Paludisphaera borealis: one gene and its partner. The protein of the gene in region 2 interacts with the protein of the main gene of each other region in a pairwise test. Links are inferred from orthologs where the notes say so. Each region holds a gene or a part of one and is shown on either strand. Other genes may lie near its edges.

Evidence for each region.
Region 1: the proteins of nusG (region 2) and rho interact in binary tests that used the Escherichia coli proteins (3 or more experiments, as listed by UniProt). The link is inferred for Paludisphaera borealis from one-to-one orthologs.

The regions. Positions count from the first base shown.
Region 1 is NZ_CP019082.1:1,393,216-1,402,561, reverse strand. The notes cover bases 6,440-9,346. They hold rho (transcription termination factor Rho), read right to left. Parts: upstream 8,912-9,346; coding sequence 6,968-8,911; downstream 6,440-6,967. Other genes in these bases: coaE (dephospho-CoA kinase), read right to left, coding at 9,099-9,346; ribH (6,7-dimethyl-8-ribityllumazine synthase), read right to left, coding at 6,440-6,721. Outside these bases: BSF38_RS05420 (glycosyltransferase), read left to right, coding at 1-492; BSF38_RS05415 (MFS transporter), read left to right, coding at 622-2,016; BSF38_RS05410 (tetratricopeptide repeat protein), read left to right, coding at 2,115-4,523; BSF38_RS05405 (alpha/beta hydrolase), read right to left, coding at 4,486-5,457; BSF38_RS05400 (DOMON domain-containing protein), read right to left, coding at 5,573-6,238; more of ribH, read right to left, coding at 6,251-6,439. UniProt on the Escherichia coli protein: Facilitates transcription termination by a mechanism that involves Rho binding to the nascent RNA, activation of Rho's RNA-dependent ATPase activity, and release of the mRNA from the DNA template.
Region 2 is NZ_CP019082.1:3,481,714-3,490,948, reverse strand. Bases 2,240-5,035 are described here. They hold nusG (transcription termination/antitermination protein NusG), read right to left. Parts: upstream 4,151-5,035; coding sequence 3,329-4,150; downstream 2,240-3,328. Other genes in these bases: secE (preprotein translocase subunit SecE), read right to left, coding at 4,435-4,959; rplK (50S ribosomal protein L11), read right to left, coding at 2,684-3,109; rplA (50S ribosomal protein L1), read right to left, coding at 2,240-2,474. In the rest of the region: rplL (50S ribosomal protein L7/L12), read right to left, coding at 531-935; rplJ (50S ribosomal protein L10), read right to left, coding at 1,121-1,720; more of rplA, read right to left, coding at 1,794-2,239; rpmG (50S ribosomal protein L33), read right to left, coding at 5,414-5,566; tuf (elongation factor Tu), read right to left, coding at 5,922-7,133; BSF38_RS13470 (tetratricopeptide repeat protein), read right to left, coding at 8,159-9,235. UniProt on the Escherichia coli protein: Part of the processive rRNA transcription and antitermination complex (rrnTAC). The complex forms an RNA-chaperone ring around the RNA exit tunnel of RNA polymerase (RNAP).

The DNA of each region.
Region 1 (9,346 bases), 2.1 Mb from region 2 along the record:
GACCGGCTGAGCGTGGAGTTCCCTAACGCCTCGATCGTGATCGTGGGACGAACGCCCGATGCCAGCCAAACCTCTTGGTACGAGAAGTGTTCTCGTTTACTGGCGCGTCCCAACGTGCATGCGATCGGCTGGCGTCCGCAGGCCGAGCTTCCGCGCTATTACCAGGCCTTTGACCTGATCTTGATCCCCTACCTGATCGACCATCCGTTCAACCGGTCGTGCTCGCCGACCAAGATCATGGACGGGATGGGTTCGAGTCGGCCGATCGTGGCCACGTCGATTCCCGAATGCCAGCTCTACGACGAGCTGTTCGACGTCGCCGCGACCCGCGAGGCGTTCGTCGGGGCCGTGGATGCGACGTTGAGACAGGGCTCCGATGACGGCCGGGCCGCCGCCCGGCACGCCTGGGCTCGCGCACACTCCTGCGCGGCGGTCGCCGCCGGCGTGCTCGCGACGCTGAACCTCGACGCTGCGGAGCGTCGGTCGTCGTGAAACCGCGAGAAACCTCGCCGTCGGCCGAAAACCCGTGGCGTCGCGCGGCTTGTGACGCTAGATTCGTTTCGAGATGATGGCCGCGAGCCAGCAGCCGGTGGGAACGTCCGCGAGCGAAGGAGTTACTCGATGAGCTTTGGTCTGCGTGTGCGCCTGTCGATCATGATGTTCCTCCAGTATTTCGTGTGGGGCATCTGGCTGCCGATGCTCGCCCAGCAACTGGGGCCGAACAGTCTGAATCTCGACGGTCGCGAGATCGGCTGGGTCTTCACCGTCTACGGGTTCGGCTCGATCCTCGGTCCGTTCATCCTGGGACAGCTCGCCGACCGCTACTTCTCGACCGAACGCGTCCTAGCCGTCGCACACTTCGTGGGAGGACTGCTGCTGATCTCGGCGGCTTACGTCTCGACGTTCTGGCCGATCTTCTGGATCCTGTTCTTCTATTGCAGCCTGTACATGCCCACGATGGGGCTGACGAACTCGATCTCGTTCCGCAGCCTCGGCGAATCGAACCAGAATTACTTCCCGGCGATCCGGTTCTGGGGCACGGTCGGCTGGATCGCCGCCGGCCTGTTCTTCGGCGCCTATCTGGACTATCAGAATCTGACGTTCTACCAGTCGATCTTCGACCTCGTGGGGCAGCACGGCGCGTTCGAGAGCTTTTTGTCGACCTGGCGAGCCTCGGCCGTCCCCCTGCTGAAGCAGGTCTTCGAGCTGCCGTTCGTCGGCGAGCCGCACTATCGCGACTGCCTGCGGGTGTCGGGCTTCTTCTCGCTGCTCTACGCGATCTATTGCCTGACGCTCCCGCACACGCCGCCGGTCCCGGCCAAGGACACCGACCCGATCGACAAGCGGTCGGCGGTGATCGAGTGCCTGGAACTGATGCGGTTCCGGTCGTTCGCCGTGCTGACCGTCGTGGCCGGCCTGGTGGGGATCATGCTGGCCTTCTACTTCGCCTGTGAGAATTACTTCCTTGAGGCGATCGGCGTCGATCCCACGCAGACGGGCGCTTACATGACGATCGGCCAGATCGCCGAAGGCGTCGTCATGCTCTTGATCCCGCTCGCGGTGACGAAGCTCGGGTACAAGACGACGATGCTCATCGGCGCAGGGGCCTGGGCGGTCCGGTTCGGGCTCTCGGCGCTCGGTTATCCGTTCTGGCTGATGATCACGACGCTCGCCCTGCACGGGTTCGCGTTCGGCTTCTTCTTCGTCGTCGCTCAGATGTTCGTCGATCGCGCCGCGAGCAAGGACATCAAGGCGTCGGCCCAGGGCCTGTTGATCTTCCTCGTATACGGACTCGGAACGGTGGTCGGCAGCATCCTCACCGGCTACGTCCGCCGCTACTTCACGCAGGTGGTCGACGGCGTCACGGTAGAGAACTGGCAGGGGATCTGGATGGGCCCGTTCCTGCTGACTCTGTTCTGCATGCTGATCTTCGCTTTGCTGTTTAAGGAAGAACAGATCGGCGAGATCCGCGAAGAGTCCGGTCTCAAACCGGAACTCGCTCCGGCCGTGCATTGAGGCCGAAGACGACGTCGGCGACGGCCGTTCCCAAGACCAGGCGCCTCCTCGACACCGAGGACGGCGCCTGTCGTCGCATCGAAAGGACACCGTTCGCCGTGTCGTTATGGTCGCATGTGTTTCAGCGGCTCGTCATCGTCGCGGCGGCGCCGGGAGTCTTCTCGTTCGCCCTCGCCCTCGCCCAGACTCCGACGCCGATCGACGAGATCAGCCAGCATCTCGCCGGTATGAAGAAGCAGATCAACGACGTATCGGTCGGCGTCGCGCAGCGCGAGATCCTGGCGATCGAGACGGCCGGGACGCTCGATCGCGCGGCGCAGGCCGAGACCCGCATCGACGCCAAGCAGGCGAATTGGGACGAGGCGGTCGGTCTCCTCGACGGGTTCCGCGAGAAGAATCCCGACCAGCCGCGGGTGAAGGAATTCCAGCTTCAGGCGGCGGTGTATCGCTGGGCGCAGGCGCGAGCCTGGCACGACCAGCATGCGCTCTTCCCCGCCGACCCCGCGATCCGCGCGCACGAGGTCTCGGCCCTGGACGACGCGATCGCCAGGCTTCGGGCCGTGGTGAGCGACGAGCCCGGCGTACTTCCCGACAACATCCGGTTCCGCCTCGCCTGGGCCCTCGCCGATCGGGCGGACCTTGAGGACGCCAAGGCGCCGACGCGACTCGCGCGCGACGAGGAGGCGCTCAAACTGCTGGAGAAGCCCCCCACGGAGCCACGGCTTGCGGGCTATCACGGGCTGATCAAGGCCGAGTTGCTCCGACGTTCGGGAAAGCTCCCGGAAGCCGCCGCCCTGATCACCGAAGCGTCCAAGATCGATCCGCCCCCTCCTGAAGCCGAGGTCCTCGACGTCTCCGTCCGCGTGCTCACCGACGCGAGGAAATTCACCGAGGCGAAGTCCGTGGTGAACGCCTCGAAGCTGCCCCCAGCCGCCAAGGCCTTGACTCTGGCTCGAATCGCCCTGACCGAAGCGCGGGCGCCGGGCGACGGCGGTCGAGCCGCGGCGGAGAAGGAACTGCTCCAACAGGTTCGGGCGCTTCGGATCTTGAAGGCGCCCGAGACGCGGATCGCCCTGGCCGAATGGGCCGAGTCGGGCGTCGAGCCCGACGACCTAGTCGACCCGGAGGCCTGGGACGCGCTCGCGGAAGGGACCGAGATCCGGGGCGACTCCGTCAAGGCGGCCGGTTTCGAGGAGAGAGCCGCGGCGCGAGCCGAGAAGAACGGCGGCGACGAGGCCGCGGCCGGCTACCGGCTACGCGGCGCGGGGTTCTTGTTCCAGGCGGGAAAGTACGAAGAAGCCGACGCCCTGCTCGCAAAGGTGGTCGGCGCCCCCCACGCCGGCGCGTCGAGACCCAAAGCCGGACTGCTCCAGTGCCTGGCGCGCGGTCGAGCGCTGGCGGCCGGCGCGCCGGGGGTCACGTCGCAAGCGTACGCCGAGGCCCTCGATCGCCAGATCCGCGAGTTCCCGGACGATCCGACGGCGATCGAAGCCCGCTGGCTGCTCGGCAACGTCGAGCAAGCGCGCGGCGATCGTGAGAAAGCCAAGAAGCTCTGGACGGCGATCCCCCCTACGGCCGCGCGCTGGATCGACGCGCGGCTGGCTCTGGCCGACGCCATGCGTCGGCACATCGAAACGCAATTCGCTACGGCCGACGACGACGCGCTCGCCCCGGAGTTCGCCGTCGCCTCGAAATTCCTGACCGACAGTCAGGAGGCGGCCCGATCGCGCGCCGAGTCCGACCAGGTGGAATTACTGCTTCGCGAAGCTCGTCTCGAACTGGTTCCCAAGCTCGGAAAGCCCCGGCAGGCTCGCGACTTCCTTGATCGCTGCAACGGAATGAACCTGACGACGTCGCAGCGCTATCGAGCCCGCCTCGGGCGGACGATCGCCCTGGCCGCGCTCGGACGATACGTCGAGGCCGAGCGCGAAGCGCAGCAGCACCCGACCTGGGCTGATCCGGCGTCGCGCCCGGACTTCCTCGACGCGATCCGGCTCCTCGACCTGTGCGCCTCGAACTCTCCGACCGATCTCCAGCAGCGCCGGTTCGGCCTGGTCGTCCGCCTGCTCGTCCAGCCCTTGTTGAAGGAGGGCGAGGAATCGGCCCTCGACGCAGACCAGCGATCCGAGCTGACGTTCCGCCTGGCGCGGGCCTTGCTCTTTCAGGGCGACCCCCGCGGCGCCCAGGAGACGCTGCGGGGCTGGAGCCTGCCACGTCGCGCGGCCGACGACCGCCTGCTTCGCGACCTGGCCGACCTGTACTCCCGGCTCGAAGTTTATGAATTGGCGATCGACGTCAACCGCCTGCGCCTCCGCAACCTCGCCGCGGGCTCGCCGTCGTGGTTCGACGCGCGGTACAACCTGGCGCTGACTTACTACCGACTCGGCCGGCGCAAGGAGGCGCTGCAATTGATTGAAGGTACGTCGATTCTGCACCCCGACCTCGGCGGCGGCTCGCTCCAGGAGAAATTCATCCGCCTCCGTCAGCGTCTGAGCACGGCGCAGTGAGGCCGAACGCCTCGCGAAGCGCCGCGGCGATCTCCTCGATCGCAGCCCGACCCTGATCGAAGAACGGATAGCGGCGCAGGAATCCGTGAATCATTCCGTCGTACCGCGACAGCGTGACGGGAACCCCCGCTTCCGCCAGCCTTCGCGCGTAGGCTTCGCCCTCGTCGCGAAGCACGTCGTAGCCGGCCGTGATTACGAGCGCGGGGGGCAGCTTCGACAGGTCGTCGGTTCGGTTCGGCGAGACGTACGGCCGGCGTCGGTCTTCGAGGTTCGGGGCGTACTGATCCCAGTACCAGAGCATCTCGGAGCGGGTCAGAAAACAGCCTTCCGCGAACTCCCGGTACGAGCCGGCGTCGGGATCGAAATCGGTGATCGGATAGGCGAGCGCCTGGAATGCGACGGCCGGGCCGCCTCGATCGCGCGCCATGAGGGTCGCGACGGTCGCCAGGTTCCCGCCGGCGCTGTCGCCGCAGACGGCGATTCGCGACGGGTCGCCGCCGATCTCCGCCGCGTGGGCCGAGAGCCAGACGAGGGCTGCGTAGGCGTCGTCGGCGGCGGCGGGAAACGGATGCTCGGGCGCGAGCCTGTAGTCGACAACCGCTACGATCGACTTCGAGGCGTTCGCAATCGACCGGCAAACGTTTTCATGAGAGTCGAGGTTGCCGAGCACCCAACCGCCGCCGTGGAAGAAGACGACGATCGGCATCGGCCCCGACCCCGCTCCTTCCGGCGTGATCACGCGAATCGCAAGGTCTCCGCCCGGCCCGGCGATCGTCCGATCCTCGACCCGGTGGACGCGCGGCGGCTTGCCCAGAAAGCGCGTCGACAGATTCACCTGGGCGCGGGCCTGTTCGACGGTCTGCTCTGAAACCGACGGCAATCCCGCCCCGGCCAGGCGTCTCAAGAAGTCCTGCGCCTGGGGGTCGAGCGGCATGGAACGATCTCTCACGAGGATCGGATCGAGGCGGTCGAAAAACGCGGTTGCGGAGTGTACCCCAGATCGACGGCGATTTTCCATTCACGACCGTCGACGCCTGGTCGGCCGTCGATCAACGCTGGAGTTCGAGGGTCGACCACAAGCTGGGGTTTTCGCCCAGGGGGAACTCGCGGCCTATTCCGAGGAACTGGTCGTCGCGGTCGTGGTCCGAGATCTGGTAGGCGAAGCCGAGCCGGCGGTTGGTCTCGGGGTCGAAGCCGTGGAGCGCGCGGGCGGGAAAGAACAACTCCAGCGACCAACCGGATTTCTGAAGCTCGACGCGTGAGACGAGGAGGTCGGACGGGGCGAGCGGGGCGTCAGCCGTGGCGCGGGCGATCGGCCGCTGCTCGACATCGGCGGTCAGCGACTTCTTATCCTTGCTCAGCTTCAGTCGAGTCAGAAAGCGATGGCCGTAGCGGGTCGCCCGGCTGACGTTACGGGTGTCGCGCGTGTCGATCCAGACGTTGACCGTGGCGAAGCCCTCGGGACGATCCGGGGTTTTTGCGTTCGCGCCGAGGCCGTCGGCGAGGATCGAAATCCCCAGCCCCTCGGCGTTCCAGCCGACCCGGACTGACGCCCACGAGGGGCGGCCATCGAGGACAGTTAACTCCGGAAGCTTGCAGGTTTCCGGCAAGTCGAGGAGCGATCCCTTCGACGAGGGAAGGGGAATCCCCTCGACCTTGGGACAGGAGGCGGCGACGCGGAACCAGAAAGCCTGCGGCAAGAGTGTCGACGTCATCGGCGTAAACTCCTAACGAGAATCCATCCGCGCCAGCAGGTTCACCATCTCGATCGCCGCCAGGGCGGCTTCGGTCCCCTTGTTGCCGGCTTTGAGGCCGGCGCGGTTGAGGGCCTGCTCGACGGTCTCGGTGGTGAGGACGCCGAAGATGACCGGAACGCCGGTGGCGAGGCTCGCCTGCAAGACGCCGCCGGCGGCCTGGCCGGCGACGTGGTCGTAATGCCCGGTCTCGCCGCGGATCACGCAGCCCAGGCAGACGACGGCCGCGTGCTTGCCCCCCTCGGCGAGCTTGCGGGCGATCAACGGGACCTCGAACGAGCCGGGGACCCAATAGACGTCGAGCCGGTCGTCGCCGACGCCGTGGCGCACCAGGGCGTCGCGGCAGCCCGCCAGCAGGGGCTCGGTCACGAGCGCATTGAATCGGGCGACGACGATCGCGAATCGGCCGGGAGGAGTTGAGAAATCGCCTTCAAAAGTCGGCATGGCTGTTGTACTTCAAAATCCAGAAAATCGCCGTGGGAACCCATCAAGACAGGCCGTCGCGAGCATGCCTTCTCCCTTGAGGGAGAAGGTGGCCGAAGGCCGGATGAGGGGGAGTAATGAGGATTCATCCAGGGCCAAGGCGATCGAAGACCCCTCATCCGCCCCTTGCGGGGCACCTTCCCCCCGCATATGCGGGGAGAAGGGAGTCCGGCCTCGGTCGGTCCGCGATCCAGGAGCAAACCTTGATTACAGGTTCATACTCGTCAGGAACTCGCCGTTGGTCTTGGTCTTCTTCATGCGGCCGGTCAGCAGCTCCATAGCCTCGACCGGATTCATGTCGTTGAGGACGCGGCGGAGGATCCAGACGCGACGCAGTTCGTCGGCGTCCATCAGCAGCTCTTCGCGGCGCGTGCCCGACTTGTTGACGTCGATGGCCGGCCAGATCCGCTTGTCGACCAGCCGGCGCTCAAGGTGCAACTCCATGTTGCCGGTCCCCTTGAACTCCTCGAAGATCACGTCGTCCATGCGGCTGCCGGTGTCGACCAGGGCGGTCGCCAGAATCGTCAGGCTGCCGGCCTCCTCGATCTTCCGGGCGGCGCCGAAGAACCGCTTGGGCTTCTGGAGGGCCGTGGCGTCGATGCCGCCGGTGAGGATCTTGCCCGAGTGCGGCGCCTCGGTGTTGTAGGCCCGGGCCAGCCGCGTGATCGAGTCGAGCAGGATGACCACGTCCTTGCCGAACTCGACCATCCGCTTGGCCTTCTCGATGACCATCTCGGCCACCTGGATGTGCCGCGAGGCGGGTTCGTCGAAGGTCGAGCTGATGACCTCGGCGGTCGGCCCCTTGACCGAGCGCTCCATGTCGGTGACTTCCTCGGGACGTTCGTCGATGAGGAGCACCATCACGTAGGCTTCGGGATGGTTGGTCAAAACGCTGTTGGCGATCTTCTGGAGCAGGATCGTCTTGCCCGTGCGGGGAGGCGCCACGATCACGCCGCGCTGGCCGAAGCCGATCGGCGTGACCAGGTCGACGACCCGCATATTGACTTCTTCACTCGTCGTCTCGAGCCGGATGCGCCCCTGGGGATGCAACGGCGTGAGGTCGTCGAAGCAGACCTTCTCGCTGAGCTTGTCGGGGTCTTCAAAGTTGATGGCCTCGACCCGGAGGAGGGCGAAGTAACGCTCGTTCTCCTTGGGAGGGCGGATCTGGCCCGAGACGATGGCGCCGGTCTTGAGACCGAAGCGGCGGATCTGGCTGGGCGAGACGTAGATGTCGTCGGGGCAGGGGAGGTAGTTGTAGTCGGGGCTGCGGAGGAAGCCGAACCCGTCGGGCAGGACTTCGAGAGTGCCCTCTCCGTACATCAGGCCGTTCTGCTTGACCCGCTCCTTGAGGATCTTGAAGATCAGATCCTGCTTCTTGAGCCCCATGTAGTCGGTGATGCCCTCCGACTTCGCGGTGCGGATGAGCTGGGGCATCGTCATCTTCTGAAGCTCGGTGAGATGGATCTCGCCGCGCTTGATGTCTTCATACCGGTCGTGGATAGCGGCGTCGCCGAAGATGTCGTCGTCCTCGACGTCCGGAAAGCCCTCGGCGGGCAGTTCGCCGCCGTACGGCTGCGCGGGGGGCGCCGGCGCGGGCCGCTCAGGACGCTCGGGGCGCGCGGTCTGGGCGTAGTCGCGGTCGCGCGAGTTGAACGAGGCGTCGCGGTCGAACCGTTCGCGCGGGCCGGGCGTCTCGGCGTCGCGAGCCTCGCGGACCCGTTCGCGGACGGTCGGAGCCGGCTCACGGTCGCGGTCACGGTCGCGGACGATCGGAATCCCCTCGTGGTGCACGGGGCCGGCCTCGCGGTCGCCGCCACGGTCGCGGGCGAGGCGCTCGCGGATCGACAACCCGCCCGGCTCGCGCTCCGGACGCTCGGCGGCCGGCTCGCGGTCGCGCTGACGGATGAAGCGGATCGGCTCGCGATCGGCGGGGCCTTCCTCGCGATACGGCTCACGCGCCGGGCGTTCGCGATCGCGGTACGTCTCGGCGGCCGGAGGCGTCGGCGACGGCGAAATCGGGGCGGGCGTGATCGAGCTTGCGGGGGCGGCGCCGGCGGACTCTTCAGCGACGGGCGGAGGAGTGGACGTGGTGGACTTGCGGATGCGGGACGTCCCGGAAGGCTCCCGGCGGGGGCGGGTCTCATTAGCCATGGTAATCCATTCTCCTGTTCAGACTTGACGAGTGATTTTGGCGAGCCGCGCGATCGAAAGCGGGCTTGCGGCGGGATCGACGTCCGGCGGGAGCCGCCGAATCCAAGGCGTGGTGTCCATCAGCATGAGCGAAGCAGGGCCCTTGAAAGCGAGACGAGAAGACTTGAAACCATCGACCGGCCGCCCCTCAAGTCGCGCCCGCCCGGCCCCCGGAGGGATCGGGCGAAGGCGAGGGACGACGCGCGTCTGCAAGATCGGAGGAAGCGGTGAGCCATTCGCGGAATCGATCGACCTCGACGGCCAGTTCGTCCGGGCCCGCGACGTTCGGCAAGACGTAGTCGGCGCGCCGTCGCTTCACGTCGCAGGACTGCTGCGAGGCCTCGCGCGCCTCGAAGTCGGCGCGCGACCAGCCGCGGGTCCGTTCTACCCTCGCCA
Region 2 (9,235 bases):
GCGGACGCCCGGGTCGGCTCGGTCGGTCGGACGAACCGAGCCGATCGCGTCTCCGGGCGGTCGAGCTGAAACGACGAAGCCGGTGATACGTGCACGAAATTGCGGTCGATCTGTGAGGTTCCGATGAGGGCCGGGGCGGGAGGCGTTCCAATCGCCGCCCGCGCGTCAGGCCGACCTCCAACGTGCGGCCGGGCGCCGTCGTCGAAGTCAGCCCGAGGATCGCTCGAAACGGGGTCGTCGGCCTGTCCTGGTCGTCGTGAACGCATCGTGATCCGGGCCAGAGACCGCCGCGTTCGCGTCGTGATCGCGGACCGAGCAGAGCAGAGCAAGGAGGGACGACGACGGGGACGCCTGGGGCGGACGACGATGACGACGTCGCCCGCATCCCCGCGAAACGAAGCGGGCGAGGGAGACGCGGCCTCTCGAATGTCGAGACGCCGAGGACCTCCCTCGCTGGCTGTTGCGTTTCAAAAACCGAGACGCCGAACCGAGCGGTCCGGCGGCCGGCTGGAGCGGATTCGCTCGCGGATTTACTTGATCTTGACCGTGGCGCCGGCTTCCTCGAGCTCCTTCTTGAGCTTCTCGGCGTCGTCCTTGGCGATACCGGTCTTGATGGCCTTGGGAGCCGCCTCGACGAGATCCTTGGCTTCCTTGAGGCCCAGGCCGGTGGCGGCGCGGACGATCTTGATGACGTTGATCTTGTTGGCGCCGATGGCTTCGAGGCTGACGTCGAACTCGGTCTGCGGCGCGGCGGCCTCGGTCGGGGCGGCGGCGGCGGCCGGAGCGGCGGCCACGGCGGCGGCGGCCGGCTTGATCCCGTGGACCACCTCAAGGTAGTCGCCCAGGGCCTTGGCTTCGAGGACGGTCAGGCTGACGATCGACTCGCCGAGGGTCTTGATGTTGTCGGCGAACGAGGGGGCTTCAGCGGTGGACATGGCGGAACGGATCCTTTCTAGCTCGATCGTGGAAAACGCGGCTCAAGCGGCGGCGTACGTCGTCGCTGACGCACCCGGACAAATTGGCTGAAAAATCGTTTACTCGCGGCGGTCGTCGGTTGCGAGTGGAACCCGCGACCGCACCGCCACATGAATTGCTGCGTCGGAGTCGAGCCGAAGCCGGCTCAGGACCCCGCTTCGGTCGTCGCGGCGGGCGCTTCGCCCTCGGCTTCAGGCGTGGCGGCGGGCTCTTCGCCCCCGTCCCCATCGGCCGAGGCCCCCTCGGAAATCGTTTGAAGCTGGCTCGCCAGGCTGCCGATCGGGGCGTTGGCCAGGGCGATCACCCGCTGCGCGGGGGCGATGGCCATCGCGGCGACGCGTCCGATCAACGCCTCGCGGCTGGGGAGCTTGGTGATGTCCTCGACCTGCTCGGGGCCGATCACCACGCCGTCGACGGCGCCCCCCTTGATCGCGGGCTTCTTGAGCTTCTTGACCTGGCCGGAAATCTCCTTGGCCAGCTCGGCGACGCCCGCCCCTCCCCAGACCAGGACCGAAGGCCCTTCGAGGTACCTCGAAAGCCCGTCGACGCCGATCTCGGTGAAGATCCGACGCGCCAACGTGTTCTTCAACGTCCGGACGCGGATCGACTTCTTTCGCAAGTCGCTGCGGAACTGGTGCTCGCTGACGGCGTCCAGTCCCTTGAAGTCGAGGATCAGCATCGACCGGCTGTCGGCCAGGTCCGTCCGAAGCTGATCCATCATCAGTTCTTTTACGTATTTACTCATGACTTGGACCGTGGTTTCCGATTCGACGAAATTCGGGTGGTATCGACCCCGGGCGAGCGCGACGCGAGCCGGCTCACGCGGAAACCCGGACGCCGGGGCTCATGGTGGCCGAGATGGTGACCGTCTGGATGTACGTCCCCTTGGAGGAGGCCGGCTTGAGCGTCCGCAAGAAGGCGAGGAACGCGGTGATGTTCTCGATCAGCTGATCTTCCGTGAAGTTGATCTTGCCGACGGGAACCGCGACGTTGCCCCCCTTGTCGTTGCGGAACTCGATCTTACCCGCCTTGAACTCCTTGACCGCCGAGACGATGTCGGTCGTCACGGTGCCCGAGCGAGGCGACGGCATCAGGCCGCGAGGGCCGAGCACGCGACCGAGCGGACCGACGACGCCCATCATGTCAGGCGTGGCCAGGGCGACGTCGAAATCCATCACGCCCCCCTTGATCTGCTGGGCCAGGTCGTCGGCGCCAACGATGTCGGCACCGGCGTTCCGCGCCTTCTCGGCGTTGTCGCCCTGGGCGAACACCGCCACCCGGACGTTCTTGCCGATGCCGTGCGGCAAGGCCACCGACCCGCGCACGTTCTGATCGCTCTGCCGGGGGTCGATGCCCAGGTGGGTCGAAACCTCGACCGTCTGATTGAATTTCGTCGTGTTGAACCCCTTCAGGAGCTTCACGGCTTCCGGCAACGGCACCGGGACCGCGATCTTCACCTTGGAGCTCAACGCGCGAAAGCGCTTCGAATGATATGGCAAGTCGTCACCCCTTTCGCCCTTGGACGGGCTGCCGCCTTAGTATGGGAAACTCTCGGGCCGTCGGCGGGCGGTCGCGCCTGGTTCCGGCCGGTGGTCTCAACTCGGCTCGCGCCGAGATGTGAACCAACCTCAACGTCTTGATCATCCTGCAACTGCGAGGCTCGCCTCACGGCCTGCCGACCCGACCGAACGGGCGGCGGTCGGCGCGATCAACCCTTGATTTCGACGCCCATGCTCCGGGCCGTGCCGGCGATAACGCGGCACGCGTGGTCGATGTCGCGGGCGTTGAGATCGGCGAACTTGGTCTCGGCGATCTTCTTCACCTGCTCGGCGGTCACCGTGCCGACCTTGGTCTTGTTGGGCACGGCGGAACCCGCGGCGATCCCCGCAGCCTGCTTCAGCAGCACGGCGGCCGGCGGGCTCTTGGTGATGAATTCGAACGTGCGGTCCGAATAGATCGTGATTTCGATGGGGATCGTGGTCCCCTTCATGTCCTTGGTCCGTTCGTTGAATTGCATCACGAACTGACCGATGTTCACGCCGTGCTGACCGAGCGCGGGCCCGACCGGAGGCGCGGGGGTCGCCTGTCCCCCGGGACACTGGAGCTTGACCTTCGCCGTCATCACCTTGGCCATCGCGGATTCTCGCTTCCCTTGAAACCTTTGCTTGGTTCGTTCGACTGCGGGTGCGTGTCGATTCGTCGTTTCGATTCGAGCGGCGGCTGCGTGCTTTCAACTTCGGAGCGGGCGTCGCGCCGGCCGACTGACCCATTCCGGTCCGGCGGCTCGCACCTCGCGACGAAGCCGACGCGGGCTCGCGGCCCGCGTCGATCGACCGAAGACGACCCGCTCGAATCAGATCCGCTCGAGCTGCCAGTATTCGAGGTCGACCGGGGTGGGCCGGTTGAAGATGATCAGCATCACCTTCACCAGGCCGCGGCCCTCGATGACCTCTTCGACGGTCCCTTCGAAGTTCTCGAAGGGGCCGTCCTTGATCTTGACCCGATCGCCCCGTTCGACGTCGATGCGGACCTTCGGGCTCTCGGCGGTCGTCTTCTCTTCTTCTTGATGAAGCATCTGGTTTACTTCGGCGTCGGTCATCTTGGTGGGGGTGCCGTGCGCCCCCACGAAGTCTCCCACGCCCGGGGTCTCGCGGACCAGGAACCAGGTCTTCTCGTTCAACTCCATGTGAACCATGATGTAGCCGGGGTACGTCTTGCGCTCGACGATCCGCTTTTTGTTGTTGCGGATCTCGGTGATCTTCTCGGTGGGGACGACGATCCGGGGGCTGCCGTCGGGGTTCTTGCCGAAGAACCGCTCGAGCGCCTGGATCTTGACCCGGCGCTGGAGCGCCGCGGCGATCGTGTCTTCCCGCGAGCTTTGCACCTTGAGGACGTACCAGACCAGTTCCGGCGGGGGCTCGTCGTCGTCCGGGTCGTCGACCGCGGGCGGTTCGGGGGGCTCGACGCCGGAGTCGACCGCGGGCGGTTCGGGCTCCGGTTTGTGAGCAGCCGCCTTCGACGCGCGGGCGGCCGACTTGCCGCTGCCGCCGTCGGGCGTCTCCTCTTCCACGTGCACGACCTGGTCGACCGGCGCAAGACCGCCATCCGTCGAAACGGAGTCGGACGCGTCGGAACCCGGGGGCGAATCGTCAAACTCTTGCGTCAGGTCACTCATGGAACGTTGTACGGCGATTCTCTCTACGGGAACGAATCTCGCGCCGCGCGTCGCTTCAGCGAAGAAGACTCCGGCTCGAGAGCGGGGTGCAGCCTGCCTTGGGAAAGTCGAACCTGAAGCAGGAGGCGGGGAATCGGACTAGTCTACCGAGCCGACCCTGGCGTACGGAAGCCCAAAACGAAAATCTCCAGGGCTTCCATCCGGCGACAGGTCGGCTCCGGGCGTCGGAGCGGTGAGTGGGAGGTGCGCCGGGCGACCTCCCAAGGGTCGGGGCCGCGTCGTGTTTACGACGTCGAACCGAACCCTCCTCCGCCGCTGAACTGGAGCACGCCGATGTTTCGCAGGATGAACAGCCAGAACCAGTCGACGACGAACAGGTAGACCGCCATGACGAGGACCGCGACCAGGACGACGACCGTCGATCGGTAGAGGTCTTCCTTGGACGTCCACGAGACCTTGTTCATCTCGGCTTCGGTGGCGATGAGGAACTCGGCGAACGGCGGGTAGTGGACGATCCGGAAGACGGTCCAGCCCAGCACCAGAGCCACGGTCGCGGGGATGCCCAGCCGCCAGAGCGGCGTATAGTCGAGGGAGGCTTCATAGAGCCGCCAGACGCCGGCCGCGACGATCACGCCGAGGGCCACCCCTGTGTACAAGCGGGCGTGCCAGCCCTGCATCGGCTTGTAGAGAGCGGTGTTCAAAAGATTCAGGAAGAACTGGGAAATAGCGCTGACGGCCCCCCCGCTCGGCTTCCCTTTGAGGGGCTTCGTCGGCTTTTGCCCCGAGACTTCGTCTTTCACTTTGCCCATGGCGACCGTTCCATTCGGAATGGGGAAACCGCGATCTCGAAAGAATCGTGAATCAAAGTCCCGGAGGCGAGGGTTCGAGTGGTCGAACCTCGGCTCGCGGTTGCCTCGATGATTCTCCTGCCTGGGCCCGCAGGCCCCGTCCGGCGTCGCTGGAACCGACCCGACGCAACGCCCGCGGGTTGCGCGGGCGTCGAAGCACGAGCGGAGGGAATCGAACCCCCAACCGCCGGTTTTGGAAACCGGTGCTCTGCCAATTGAGCTACGCTCGTGTGATTCGTCGGCTGATCGCCGGCGAGCCCTCTCCGTGGGGAAAAAGCCCAACCAGTCGATCCGCCGTCGCATTTGATAGGACGGTCGCGCCGTCCATTCTCGCGACCAGAGTCGGCCGTCGCGGTTTTGGCCGGTCGGGACCTGAAATCGCCGGCCGGCGGCCGATCGGCGATTCCGGGTCGGGTCACTTCTTCCGCGACTCTTTGTGAGACGTATGCAGGCGCTCTCGTCGGCAGTACTTCTTCAGCTCCAGCCGATTCGCGCCGCGGGTCTCTTTCTGGACGCGGTAGTTGCGTTCGCCGCAGGCGGTGCACTCGAGCCAGACGTATTCACGCATTGCAATAATACCTCGGTTCCGTCGCTCCCGCCGCCGATTCGGAGACCACGTTCGGTCCGATCGGGCTGGGCCGGGAGGCGGCCGGACGTTCCAGAACACTTGCGGTGCGACCTCCCGGCTTCCGGCCATCAGGCGGAGGCGGGGACCGCGCCTTGGGGGCGACGATCTTCGGATATCGCGGAATCAAAGACGCCGACGGCCCGTGGCCGGCCGCCGGCTCGACGCTACTGAAGGACTTTAGGTTGCGAACGTCGTGGACGACCGACGCGGCGGTCGTCCCGGATCGAAACCCGAGACGAAACGAGCCGCGGACCATCGGGCGAAGTCGCCGACGGTTCGCGGCTGGGGAGCGCGGTCACTCGAGGATCTTGGTCACGACGCCGGCGCCGACCGTCTTGCCGCCTTCACGGATGGCGAAGCGGAGGGCGTCTTCCATGGCGATCGGGCTGCCGAGTTCGACGGTCATCTTGATGTTGTCGCCCGGCATGCACATCTCGGCCTCGCTGCCGTCTTCCGACAGCAGGTTGAGGATCGAGCCGGTGACGTCGGTGGTGCGGATGTAGAACTGGGGACGGTAGCCCTTGAAGAACGGGGTGTGGCGTCCGCCTTCTTCCTTGCTCAAGACGTAAACTTCCGCCTCGAACTTGGTGTGGGGTGTGATCGAGCCCGGCTTGCAGAGCACCTGGCCCCGTTCCAGGTCGTCCTTTTCCACGCCGCGGAGCAGAACGCCGACGTTGTCGCCGGCGACGCCCTCGTCGAGGGTCTTCTGGAACATCTCGACGCCGGTCACGGTGGTCGGCTTCTTGACGCCGAAGCCGATGATCTCGATCGAGTCACCGACCTTGACGCGGCCGCGCTCGACGCGACCGGTGCCCACGGTGCCGCGTCCCTTGATCGAGAACACGTCTTCGATCGGCATCAGGAACGGCTTGTCGATCTCGCGGACCGGGTCGGGGATGTACTCGTCCATCGCCTTGACGAGGTCGAGGATCGGCTTGGCCGCGGTCGGGTCGCTGGGGTTCTCGAGTGCCGGGCGGCTGCTGCCGCGGACGATCGGGATCTCGTCGCCGGGGAACTTGTAGTGAGAGAGCATCTCGCGAAGCTCAAGCTCGACCAGCTCCAGCAGTTCCTCGTCGTCGACCAGGTCGATCTTGTTGAGGAAGACGACCAGCGCCGGGACGCCGACCTGACGGGCCAGGAGGATGTGCTCGCGGGTCTGGGGCATCGGGCCGTCGGCCGCGGAGACCACCAGAATCGCGCCGTCCATCTGAGCCGCGCCGGTGATCATATTCTTGATATAATCGGCGTGACCCGGGCAGTCGATGTGGGCGTAGTGGCGCTTTTCGCTCTCGTACTCGACGTGCGAGACCGCGATGGTCACCGTTTTGGTGGCGTCGCGGACCGTTCCGCCCTTGGCGATGTCGGAGTACGACTTGCTCTTGGCCTGGCCACGCGCCGACAGGACCGCCAGCAGGGCCGCGGTCAGCGTGGTCTTGCCGTGGTCAATGTGCCCGATCGTGCCCACGTTGACGTGCGGCTTGGTTCTGCTGAATGTTTCCTTGGCCATGTGTTCAGCGCCTTTTCGGCATTCCTGTAGTCAAGTTCTCGGCGGGAGATCTGTAATCGAGCCCCACCCGCCAGCCAGGTCCGCTTCGGACGGCTCTGCCAGCGGCCGGGGCCAGCCGCTGCGCACGTCTTCCTTCACGCCCGAACTTTGGGCAACCGACCCAAGAGCTGCCGCTGGGATTTGAACCCAGGACCTCGTCCTTACCAAGGACGCGCTCTACCAACTGAGCCACGGCAGCGTAGTTTTGCGGTTGTTTCTTCTTTCGAGGTCGGTCGTTGCTTTGCGTTGCGGGCGGCTGGGTGACGCCGGGCCAGAGCGGGTGATGGGAATCGAACCCACACGGCCTGCTTGGAAGGCAGGGACTCTACCATTGAGCTACACCCGCGTGCACGTCCCGTTCCCGGCTGGAGCCGCCTCTGTTCCGACCGTCGCCGGCCGGACTTCCTTCGCTCGCTCGATCCTCGCCGTCCTTGTCGTCGCCCTCCCTCTCCTCACCGACCCGCCAGGGCCGGTGCATGTTCACGATTTCTCAAACGAGACGAATGTGGGTGGAGCAGGATTCGAACCTGCGAAGGCTGAGCCACCAGATTTACAGTCTGGCCCCTTTGGCCGCTTGGGTATCCACCCGGTTGGGTCGTCGCCGTCGGCTCGTCGCGGTCGTTTCCGATCCTCGGCGAGTTCCGGCGTTTGGCGTCTTGACGTCCTTAATCATGTGGTAGAGCTGGCGGTGAGAGTCGAACTCACAACCTACGGTTTACAAAACCGTTGCTCTGCCAGTTGAGCTACGCCAGCAGCCTTGGGCCGTGAAACTTCCTACTATATCGTTCGGCCGGGCGACTTCAAGTCGTTTTTCATTCGCTCATACTTTTTTTGTACGACTCGGCCTGCCCCGGTCGGCGCGTTCGATTATGGTAGCGAGTACCTCCCGCCTTCGGCAAGGGGGAAGCCGGAAAAACGACGGCGGCCCACCATTTCTCCGGTTGTTATTCGTTGGTTTGGTCTTGCCTCGGCCCTCACGCCTGACTTTAGGCCTGGTTGGGCGGATGTGTGGTGGCGGTGAAGATGGCCACGTGCTCGGGAGGGGGAAGGAACTCCTGCTCGGGGGCCGTGCGGTACGCCTTCCCAGCGTCGTAGAGTTTCAGGCGATGCTGACGGAGGTCGTCGCCGGGGTCGTCCTTGGGGGCGATCTCGATAGCTCTTCGCTGCCATTTCACGGCGGCCGGGAAGTCGGCCGACTCGGCATAGGACGCGGCCAGGATCTCGAGGTCATCGGGGTCGTTCCATCCCGTGATCGCGCATAACCTGCTGGCGGCTTCGACCGCGCGGCGGCCGTCACGGACCTTGGGTTCGGGGGCCGCGGCCCAGATCCAGGCTTCGGCGTTGAGCGAGTACCTTTCCTGTGGCTCGATCTTCACGGCCGCGGCGAGGTCCGCCAGGGCCTCCTCGTAACGACCCCGAGAGCTCTGCACGCGTCCGCGGAGGCCGTACGCGAAGGCGTCGCTCGGGTCGATGCGAATCACCTGCTTGAGGTCGGCAAGGGCGGCGTCGTGCTCACCCTTTTGTTTCCAGATCACAGCGCGGGACAAATAAGCGAACTTGTCGTCAGGGGCGATTCGTATGGCCTGGGCGAAGTCGTCGAGCGCCTTGTCGTCATTCTCCGTCTCCCGCCAGACGTGGCCTCGTTCACAGTAGAAGGTTGCGTCGCGCGGATCGATTTGGATCGCCGCGTTGTAGTCGTCGAGCGCCTTGTCGTAATGTTTCTTCTCGCTCCAAACGTCGCCACGGTCGCTGTACAGAGTCGCATCGCGGGGGGCGAGTTTGATCGCCGCGTCGTAGTCTTCGAGCGCCTTGTCGTAGTCTCCGGCCCGCTTCCTTGTCAAGCCGCGGCTGCTGAAGAGTGTTGCGTCGCGCGGCTCGATTCGGATCGCCTGCGTATAGTCCTCAACGGCTCTGTCATAGTCTTTCTGGAGCAGTCGCAACAGACCGCGAACCCGATAGGCGAATGCATCCTGCGGATTGATTCGGATGGCCTGATCGTAATCTTCGAACGCTTTCTCAACATCTCCTTTGTCTTGATGCGCACCGCCCCGGCAGATGTGATG